One region of the Geobacillus zalihae genome, then DNA from elsewhere that is predicted to be linked to it. Evidence: riboswitches for the same ligand, from Rfam matches in the RefSeq annotation. Region 1 holds a riboswitch; each other region holds the start of a gene.
The links. Region 1 has a riboswitch for S-adenosylmethionine ahead of QWV57_RS15245 (methionine ABC transporter ATP-binding protein). Riboswitches for the same ligand answer to the same signal wherever they lie in the genome.
Positions count from the first base shown of each region.

Region 2: linked by a shared signal. The riboswitch ahead of mtnK (S-methyl-5-thioribose kinase) and the one ahead of QWV57_RS15245 (methionine ABC transporter ATP-binding protein) in region 1 are both predicted to bind S-adenosylmethionine.
Region 3: linked by a shared signal. The riboswitch ahead of mtnW (2,3-diketo-5-methylthiopentyl-1-phosphate enolase) and the one ahead of QWV57_RS15245 (methionine ABC transporter ATP-binding protein) in region 1 are both predicted to bind S-adenosylmethionine.
Region 4: linked by a shared signal. The riboswitch ahead of QWV57_RS03510 (bifunctional homocysteine S-methyltransferase/methylenetetrahydrofolate reductase) and the one ahead of QWV57_RS15245 (methionine ABC transporter ATP-binding protein) in region 1 are both predicted to bind S-adenosylmethionine.

Region 1 is NZ_CP129217.1:3,008,901-3,011,096, reverse strand. Features, by position in the region: gene QWV57_RS15250 (ISLre2-like element ISGsp3 family transposase) at 1-617, shown strand, start outside; SAM riboswitch class I at 850-959, shown strand; gene QWV57_RS15245 (methionine ABC transporter ATP-binding protein) at 1,047-2,075, shown strand; gene QWV57_RS15240 (methionine ABC transporter permease) at 2,065-2,196, shown strand, end outside.
Region 2 is NZ_CP129217.1:873,731-875,926, forward strand. Features, by position in the region: gene mtnK (S-methyl-5-thioribose kinase) at 1-1,147, opposite strand, end outside; SAM riboswitch class I at 1,286-1,454, opposite strand; gene QWV57_RS04545 (carbon-nitrogen family hydrolase) at 1,549-2,196, opposite strand, start outside.
Region 3 is NZ_CP129217.1:876,586-878,781, reverse strand. Features, by position in the region: gene mtnW (2,3-diketo-5-methylthiopentyl-1-phosphate enolase) at 1-1,136, opposite strand, end outside; SAM riboswitch class I at 1,214-1,322, opposite strand; gene QWV57_RS04550 (pyridoxal phosphate-dependent aminotransferase) at 1,407-2,196, opposite strand, start outside.
Region 4 is NZ_CP129217.1:686,730-688,925, reverse strand. Features, by position in the region: gene QWV57_RS03520 (ABC transporter ATP-binding protein) at 1-581, opposite strand, end outside; gene QWV57_RS03515 (hypothetical protein) at 642-794, shown strand; SAM riboswitch class I at 864-966, shown strand; gene QWV57_RS03510 (bifunctional homocysteine S-methyltransferase/methylenetetrahydrofolate reductase) at 1,038-2,196, shown strand, end outside.

The DNA of each region.
Region 1 (2,196 bases):
TTGGGAAGCGGGCGTGCTTTCAGCTGGATCGATTTCATGTGGCGCGGGAGCTGCGTCAGTGTCTGTCCGGCCATCCGCGTTGGCGGGAGGTGCGGAAGAAGCTGGCGAAACAAGACGAAGAGGGGCTTCTCGTGGAGCTGAACAGCGCGGTCGGCACGTTGGAGGACGAAGCGAAAGAGAAGCAGATGGCTGCCATGATCCGCCGGATCGAGTCGATGCCGGGATGCATCCGGGACTATCGGGAGTGGCTGTCGGAGCAAGGGGTGGAGACGACCGGCATGCGTCCGATGGGCCACGCCGAGAGCGTGATGAGCCGGTTTGCGCATCGGGTGAAATCCCGCCGCAGCTGGAAAGACCAAGGGCTTCGGGCGTTTCTGAGGGCGATGGCGGCCCGAATCGACGGGATTTGGCGGAGAAATGGGCAGTTGGTGGAGGAAGAAGAGACCCGAACGGCGGCCTCGGCCTCAACAAAGTCCAAGCGGATCGAACAGGCCAAACGGAAGGCCGGACGGTTATGGGCAGATGTGGTGCGTCAGAATCTACCGTGTCTGCAGCGGTCATCCGGGACACCGATCCATCAAGCGTTGTCGGCGCTCCGGGATGGTGGTTGGGTGTAAAAAAATGGAATATCGTATCATCGCCTCAAGATGAGGGATGAGAGTCCGAAAGCGCTTACGATATGAATTCCTGAAAATGGTTCGCTAACTAGTGATTGACAACGCCCGTAGTGAACCGAAAAAATGTTCTCCACAAAGTCTTGACTGACTCTCGGATAAAAAAGATGTTGACACGCTTCGACAGACAATGATACAATCACATTCGTAGTCAATTGAATAGGCGATTGTTGCGCTCTTATCAAGAGAGGTGGAGGGATGTGCCCAATGAAGCCCGGCAACCGTCAGCGCATGTGCTGAAATGGTGCCAATTCACACAAAGCGGCCTGCTTTGAGAGATAAGAGACGGAATGGTGCACAATACCTTTCTGTTCTCTGCGGGCAGAAAGGTTTTCTTTTTGCGCTCTGCCGCTTGGGGAGGAAGGTGAAACGATGATTACACTCGAACAAGTGACGAAAATCTATCAAGCGGCCAACGGTTCGGTCACGGCAGTCGACAATGTGTCGCTTGAGATTCGCGAAGGAGAAATTTTCGGCATTATCGGCTACAGCGGCGCTGGGAAAAGCACGCTCATCCGCTTGCTCAATGGGCTCGAGAAGCCGACGAGCGGCCGGGTGGTCGTCGCCGGGCGCGATATGACGCGCGTGAAAGGGCGGGAGCTGCGCAAGGCGCGCCAAGAAATCGGGATGATTTTCCAGCATTTCAACTTGCTTTGGTCTCGCACAGTCAGGGAAAACATTGCCTTTCCGCTTGAAATTGCCGGCGTCCCGAAAGAGGAGCGGAACAAGCGGGTGGATGAATTGATCGAGCTTGTCGGCCTTTCCGGGCGCGAGGATGCCTACCCGTCGCAGCTGAGCGGCGGGCAAAAGCAGCGGGTCGGCATCGCCCGGGCGCTCGCCAACAACCCGAAAGTCTTGCTGTGCGACGAGGCGACATCGGCGTTGGACCCGCAGACGACCGATGCGATTTTGGACTTGCTCGTTGACATCAACAAGCGTCTCGGGCTGACGATTGTGCTGATCACCCATGAAATGCACGTCATCCGCAAAATTTGCGACCGCGTTGCGGTGATGGAAAGCGGCCGAATCGTCGAGCAAGGCGAAGTGCTGCATGTGTTCCGCAACCCGCAGCAACCGATTACGAAACGGTTCGTCAAGCAGCTGATCGAGCCTGAGGAGACGGAAGAGGCGATTTCCCATTTGTTTGGCCAATACCCGAGCGGGCTGATCGCGCAGCTGACGTTCGTCGGCGCGGCAGCCGGAAAGCCGCTCATCACCGAAGTGGTGCGTCAGTTTGCCGTCGATGTCAACATTTTGCAAGGGAAAATTTCGCAAACCCATCAAGGCGCCTATGGGGTGCTGTTCGTGCACCTCGACGGGGCGAGGGATGAAATCGACCGGGCGCTTGACTATATTCAACGCCAGCAGGTGGCGGTGGAGGTGATTCACGATGCTCGCTAACCTCCTGCCGAACGTGCAATGGGAGACGATGTGGGCGGCGACGGTCGAGACGCTGTATATGACGGGAGTGGCGGTGGCGGCCACTTTCGTCCTCGGAATCGTTCTTGGCTTGCTTCTATTT
Region 2 (2,196 bases), 1.4 Mb from region 1:
CTGTCAGCTCAGCCCGCTCAATGATCAAGCGGCGGCCGAGGCGGAGCGCATGCCGTTTGGCAACAAGCCGTTCATCTTTGTGCTCGATGCCGTCAAGGTCCGCCACATGGGCGAGGCCGATCGTCCGGCGGATGACTTCGCAGCCGGCAAAGCCGACAGCATCGATGAACGCGTGCCGGAGCACGTCCTCGAGCAAGCCCGGCGTCGCGGCGTACGTTTCCACGCTCTCGGTGCGCCAAAGGTTTGAGAACACGGACGCAAAGACGTCCCATGTCCGGTCGATGTGGTCAAAGAGCGGTTGGCGCTCTAATTCAGAGCGGGACAACGCATTTAACAGCAAATTGGCGAAAAATTGGCCAAGGTCAAACCCGATCGGACCGTAAAAGGCGAATTCTGGGTCGATCACTTTCGTTTCGTCGGCGCTTACGAAAATGCTGCCGGTATGCAAATCGCCATGCAAGAGCACATCGGCTTCGGTTAAAAACTTGCGCTTCAGCTTTGCTGCTTCTAGGTGGAGTCGGTCATCGCGCCAAAGCGCTTCAACGTCTGGGCGCAATTCGTCTTCAAAGTTGTTCGTTTCGTGGTCAAAAAACGGGTCGGTGAAGACGAGGTCTTCGGTAATTTTGCACAGTTCCGGATTGACGAAGCTTTGCGCCAATTTCTTTTTCTCTTGCTGGTTCATGCCGAAGTCAGACGTATAAAATGCCGTTTTGGCGACAAACTCGCCGATATGCTGGGACAAAAGCGGATACGTTTTCCCTTCGATCAGCCCTTTGCGGGCGATTTGCAAACGGGATAAGTCTTCCATCACCGTAATGGCGAGCGATTCGTCAGAATAGTAGACTTTCGGCACGTATTGCGGCACATAGCTCGCAAACGTGCGCAGCGCGTTGCTTTCGATGACGGCGCGCTTTAACGTAAGCGGCCAGCTTTCGCCGACCACTTTGGCGTACGGCAACGCTTGTTTGATGATTACGCCTTGCTTTGTTTCTTGGTCGACGATATGAAACACTAAGTTCAAGTTGCCGTCGCCGATCTCGCGGCACAAAAGAGGCGCCCCGTCGCGGAATAAGCCGAGGCGGACAGCGAGAGATACCGCCTTCGGTTCGGTCAGCGGTTCGTAAACCGATGTTTGAACAGTGGTCATTGCCTTGTTCCCCCTTTTTTCATTTCGCTCGTTTTCAAATGCCGGTTCTGACGCGCGCTAAAACTCGGCGTTTCCGGCAAATGAAAAAGCCTCTTTCGCATACGGAAAGAGGCTTGAAGATTCATTCGTTCTTCGCGCCTCTTATCTTTCAGAAAGACATCGGTCTTTCTGTTGGACTTAGCACCGTGCCCTGCGGAAGCATGACGCTTCCGGCGCCGCCCTTGGCGTGCGCCCTATCTCACGATAGTATTACGGTCGGTTGCTGGGCTTCATTGGGCCAATTCCCTCAGCCAACTCTTGATAAGAGTACCGATTTCTTGTATTCAGTTTCGGGAATTTTCACGATGTTCTCAATTGTTTGGTTGCTTGATTCGAATGATACATGGTCGGCCAATCGATTGTCAATACGTTTTGAAAAAATTTTTTGCCGTTTCATAGTCGTGCGGCCGGCGGTCGGCAAACACCGGGATGCGCGCGCGGACGTCCGCAACGAGCGCGGGATCGATGTCGGCCGAGAGAATGCCCGGCTTCTCGTCCGCCTCGGCGATCACTTCGCCCCATGGGTCGATGACGAGCGAATGGCCGGCAAAGACGTTGTTCGGGTCGCGGCCAGCCCGGTTGCAGGCGACGACGTAGCATTGGTTTTCAATCGCCCGCGCCATCAAGAGCGTCCGCCAATGGTGCAGGCGGGGAAGCGGCCATTCGGCGACGACAAACAGCACTTCCGCCCCAGCCAAAGCATGGGCGCGAATCCACTCCGGAAAGCGGATGTCATAGCAAATGACCCCAGCGCACGGCAGCCCGTCAAGCGAGAACAAGCCTGGCTCGTTTCCCGGCTGCAAATACAAATGTTCATCCATCAATTGGAACAGGTGAAGCTTGCTGTATTCGCCGACGATTTGGCCATGACGGTCGGCCACGATCATCGTGTTTGTCACGCCGGCGGCTGTTTTTTTGGCGACCGAACCAGCGACGAAATGGACGCCGTACGTTTGCGCCAATCGGGAAGCGAGCGCCTTCGCCCGTTCGGCGCCTTCGTCGGCAATTTC
Region 3 (2,196 bases), 1.4 Mb from region 1:
GCAGCGCGAAACGCCTTTCCGCCGCCGATCGCCCCGTCCGGGTGGCCGTGAATGCCGCCGCCGGCGTTGACGATGCTGTCACGGCCGAAATCGCGGACAAGAAGCGGCACCAAGCCCGGATGGATGCCGGCCGAGGGCACTGGAAACGCTCGGGCAAACGGCTCTTGTTCATCGGTCAGCGCTTGGGCGATGCCAAGCGCCTGCCCGCGCTCCAAAGCGACGCTGCCATACGGAGACGGGAACAACACAAAATCGGCGCCGGCAAGACGCAAAAGTTTTCCAAGCAAGAGCGACGGGGCGACGCCGTAAAACTCCGACGGCGTGATGGCGCCGCTGAACGCCGGGTGGGCCATAATCGGGACGGAAATCTCTTCATCTTCCCGCAGCCCTTGCAGGACGTCCAATCCATAGGCGAACACGTTGAACAACAGCACATCAGCACCAAGCTCGGCGGCTCGTCTCGCCTTCTCTTTCAGCTCAAACGTTTTGCCGGTCAAGTTGACGGCGTACAGCGTCCGCTTGCCTGTTTGTTCGTACACCTCTTCGAGCGCCGCTTTGCCTTCTGTAATGCGCTTCGCAAATGGCAGACGATCGCTGTCAAACAAAATTTCGTCATCTTTGACCAAGTCAACGCCGCCAAGCGCTTGCTTTTTCAACTCTGATGTCAAATACGCCAAATCGCGGCCGACGATGCCTTTGAAAATGCTCATCAACAGCGGGCGGTCGTACACTCCGACCTTTTCGCGAATGCCGGCGATGCCAAAGCGCGGTCCCGGGAACTTCCGTTTCCACTCCTCTGGAAGTTCCAAATCAAGCAGCCGCACTTCCCCGTCCAGCGACAGCTTGCCGAACGTCGTCACCAACAATGCTGGCAAATCGGCGCTGAAGTTCACCGTCGGATAGGCGATTTTGACGATCGCCCGCTTCAGCCGCTTGCCGAAGTACGCATTCGTCCGGTCGCTTTCCTCAAGCTCCTCGACCGCAACGACTTCCCCTTTATGCTTGCGGAGCTGGTCTTGCTCCAGCTGCGGCAAGTCGGTCCATGTGCCGACCGTCAAGCCGAGCGCGATCCCTTCGGCCTTTTTGCGAATGTCTTTCTCGTCATGAAGCAAATACGTCGCAATGACTGCACTCATCGTCCATCCCTCTTTCAATATATGGCGAAATAAAAAAGCCCCTTCCTAAGAAGAGGCGTCATTCAGTCATGGCGCTCTTCTTATCTCTCAGCGTTTCCGCTGCAAGAATTAGCACCGTGCTTGGCGCGCGCCAAGCCGGTTGCCGGGCTTCATTGGGCTCGTCCCTCCGCCTGCTCTTGATAAGAAAGCCTGCTCGTTTATGCACTTGTCAAACAATTGGCAAATTTACTTTGAATTATGACATCGCCGATTGGCGTTGTCAATCATTTTTCAAAAATTTTTTTCGAACAATCCAAGGCGGCCGATCCGCTCCGCTGCTTCGCGAAGCCGCGCTTCATCGGTCAAGAGGCCGACGCGCACATACCCTTCGCCGTGCTCGCCGAACCCGATGCCTGGGGCGACGGCGACATGCGCCCGCTCAAGCAGCATGTCGGCAAACTCAGCGGATGATATGCCTTTTGGCAGCGGAAGCCAGGCGAAAAACGACCCATATGGCGCCGGCGCTTCCCAACCGATCTCGCAGAGCGCAGCGATGAACGCATTGCGGCGCGCCTCATACAATGCGACCAACTCCGTGACACAATCTTGCGGACCAAGGAGCGCCGCGGCGGCCGCTTCTTGGATGGCGCCGAACAAGCTGACATACAAATGATCCTGCAAAAGCTCAAGCGCCCGAATGATCCGCTCGTTGCCGACGGCAAACGCCACACGCCAGCCGGCCATATTGTATGTTTTCGAAAACGTATAAATTTCGACGCCGACGTCTTTCGCCCCATCGGCTTCCAGGAAGCTGACCGGTTTCCGGCCGTCAAAGCCGATCGCCCCATAAGCGAAATCGTGCACGACGGCAATGCCGTGCTTGGCGGCAAACGCCACCGTCTCCGCGAAAAATTCCTTTGTCGCCGTCGCACCGGTCGGATTGTTCGGATAGTTTAAAAACATGAGCTTCGCTCGGTCGGCGACCGACTCCGGAATGGCTTCGTAATCCGGTAAGAATCCGTTTTCCGAAGAAAGCGGCATCATCTCCATCCGCGCGCGGGCAAGCGCGATCCCCGACCAA
Region 4 (2,196 bases), 1.2 Mb from region 1:
GTGACAAAAATAAACGTAATGCCCAATCGACGTTGGAGCTCACGCAATTCATACTGCATTTCCGTGCGCAATTTCAAATCCAAGGCTGACAGCGGTTCATCCAAGAGCAACACCTCAGGTTCATTGACAATCGCCCGGGCAATGGCGACGCGCTGGCGTTGGCCGCCGGACATCTCTTGAATGCGGCGGCGCTCATAGCCTTCCAAGTTGACAAACCGGAGCGCTTCGCTCACTTTTTGGCGGATGTCCGCTTCTTTCATCTTTTTCACGCGCAAGCCAAATGCCACGTTTTCAAACACATCGAGGTGAGGAAACAACGCATAGTCTTGAAAGACAGTGTTGACTTGCCGTTTGTTCGGCGGGACGTTTTGAATCGGCTTCCCGTGGAAATAAATCGTTCCTTCCGTCGGTTCGATAAACCCGGCAATCAGCCGCAAAATCGTCGTCTTCCCGCACCCTGACGGGCCAAGCAGCGTATAAAACTTCCCGCGCTCCATCGCAAAACTGACGTCATCCAATACGACCGTTCCGTCGTATTCCTTCGTCACTCGCTCGAAGCGGATGATCTCTTCCCCGTTCACTTCCAGCCCCCCGTCTTCTTGATGTTCACTATTCCTAATTAGAACATAGGAGAGTGGAAAGTGCAACGGAAAAATATGCTTTCCGCCATGTCGGCGACTAAAAAACAAAAAGCGGCTGACTATTCCGCAGAACAGCTTCCAATTTTGCCCGCAATGCGGAAAGCCGCTGTCTCATTGATCGTTTTTTCAAATTTCCTTGCTTCACCGTATTGAATAATTTCGAAAAATACATTAAATTATATAGTAATCATCAAAACGTCACCGCACAATTGCATACCGGCATTCTTATCAAGAGAGGGGGAGGGACTGGCCCGGTGAACCCTCAGCAACCTGGCCCGCGGCCAAGGTGCTAAATCCAGACAGGCGGAAGCCTGGAAGATAAGAAGAAGCGAATGAAAAGTCTTCTTCTTATAGAAGGCTTTTTTCTTTTACTACGGAGAAACGGGGGAATCGAACGTGGGATTGCTGGATGAGTTGAAAGAGCGCATTCTCATCGCCGACGGGGCGATGGGAACGCTTTTATATTCGCACGGCATTGACCGTTGTTTTGAAGAATTGAATCTATCCAATCCAGATGAAATCGTCCATATTCATGAAGCGTATATCGCCGCGGGCGCCGACGTCATTCAGACGAATACATACGGCGCCAACTATGTGAAACTCGCCCGCTACGGCCTTGAAGATGAGGTGCCGGCCATCAACCGCGCGGCGGTGCGGCTCGCCAGGCAAGCGGCGAACGGGCGGGCGTACGTGCTCGGGACGATCGGGGGGCTTCGCACGTTAAACAAAAGCGTCGTCACGCTCGAAGAAGTGAAACGGACGTTTCGCGAGCAGCTGTTTGTCCTGCTGGCTGAAGGGGTTGATGGCGTGCTGCTCGAGACGTATTACGATTTGGAAGAGTTGGAGACGGTGCTTGCCATCGCCCGCAAAGAAACGGATTTGCCGATCATCGCCCATGTGTCGCTCCATGAAGTCGGCGTCTTGCAAGATGGCACGCCGCTCGCGGACGCCCTTGCTCGCCTAGAGGCGCTCGGGGCCGATGTCGTCGGACTGAACTGTCGTCTCGGTCCATATCATATGCTTCGGTCGCTCGAGGAAGTGCCGCTGCCGAAGCAGGCGTTTTTGTCGGCGTATCCGAACGCGAGCCTCCCGGATTACCGCGACGGCCGGCTTGTCTATGAAACGAACGCGGAATATTTTGAAGAGGCGGCCAAAGCGTTCCGCGATCAAGGGGTGCGCTTGATCGGCGGGTGCTGCGGCACGACGCCGAAACATATTGAGGCAATGGCAAAGGCGCTCGCCGACCGGACGCCGGTGACGGAAAAAACGGTGAAGCGGCGCGCGGTGCCCGTATCGGTGCAAGCCGAGCGGTCCGCCCCAACTCCGCTTCCCGAGCTCGCCCGCGCGCGCCGCTCGGTCATCGTTGAACTCGACCCGCCGAAAAAACTCGGCATTGACAAATTTCTCGCCGGAGCGAAAGCGCTCCATGACGCCGGCATCGATGCGCTGACGTTGGCCGACAACTCGCTTGCTACGCCGCGCATCAGCAACGCCGCCGTCGCCACGATCGTGAAAGAGCGGCTCGGCGTCCGCCCGCTCGTGCATATTACGTGCC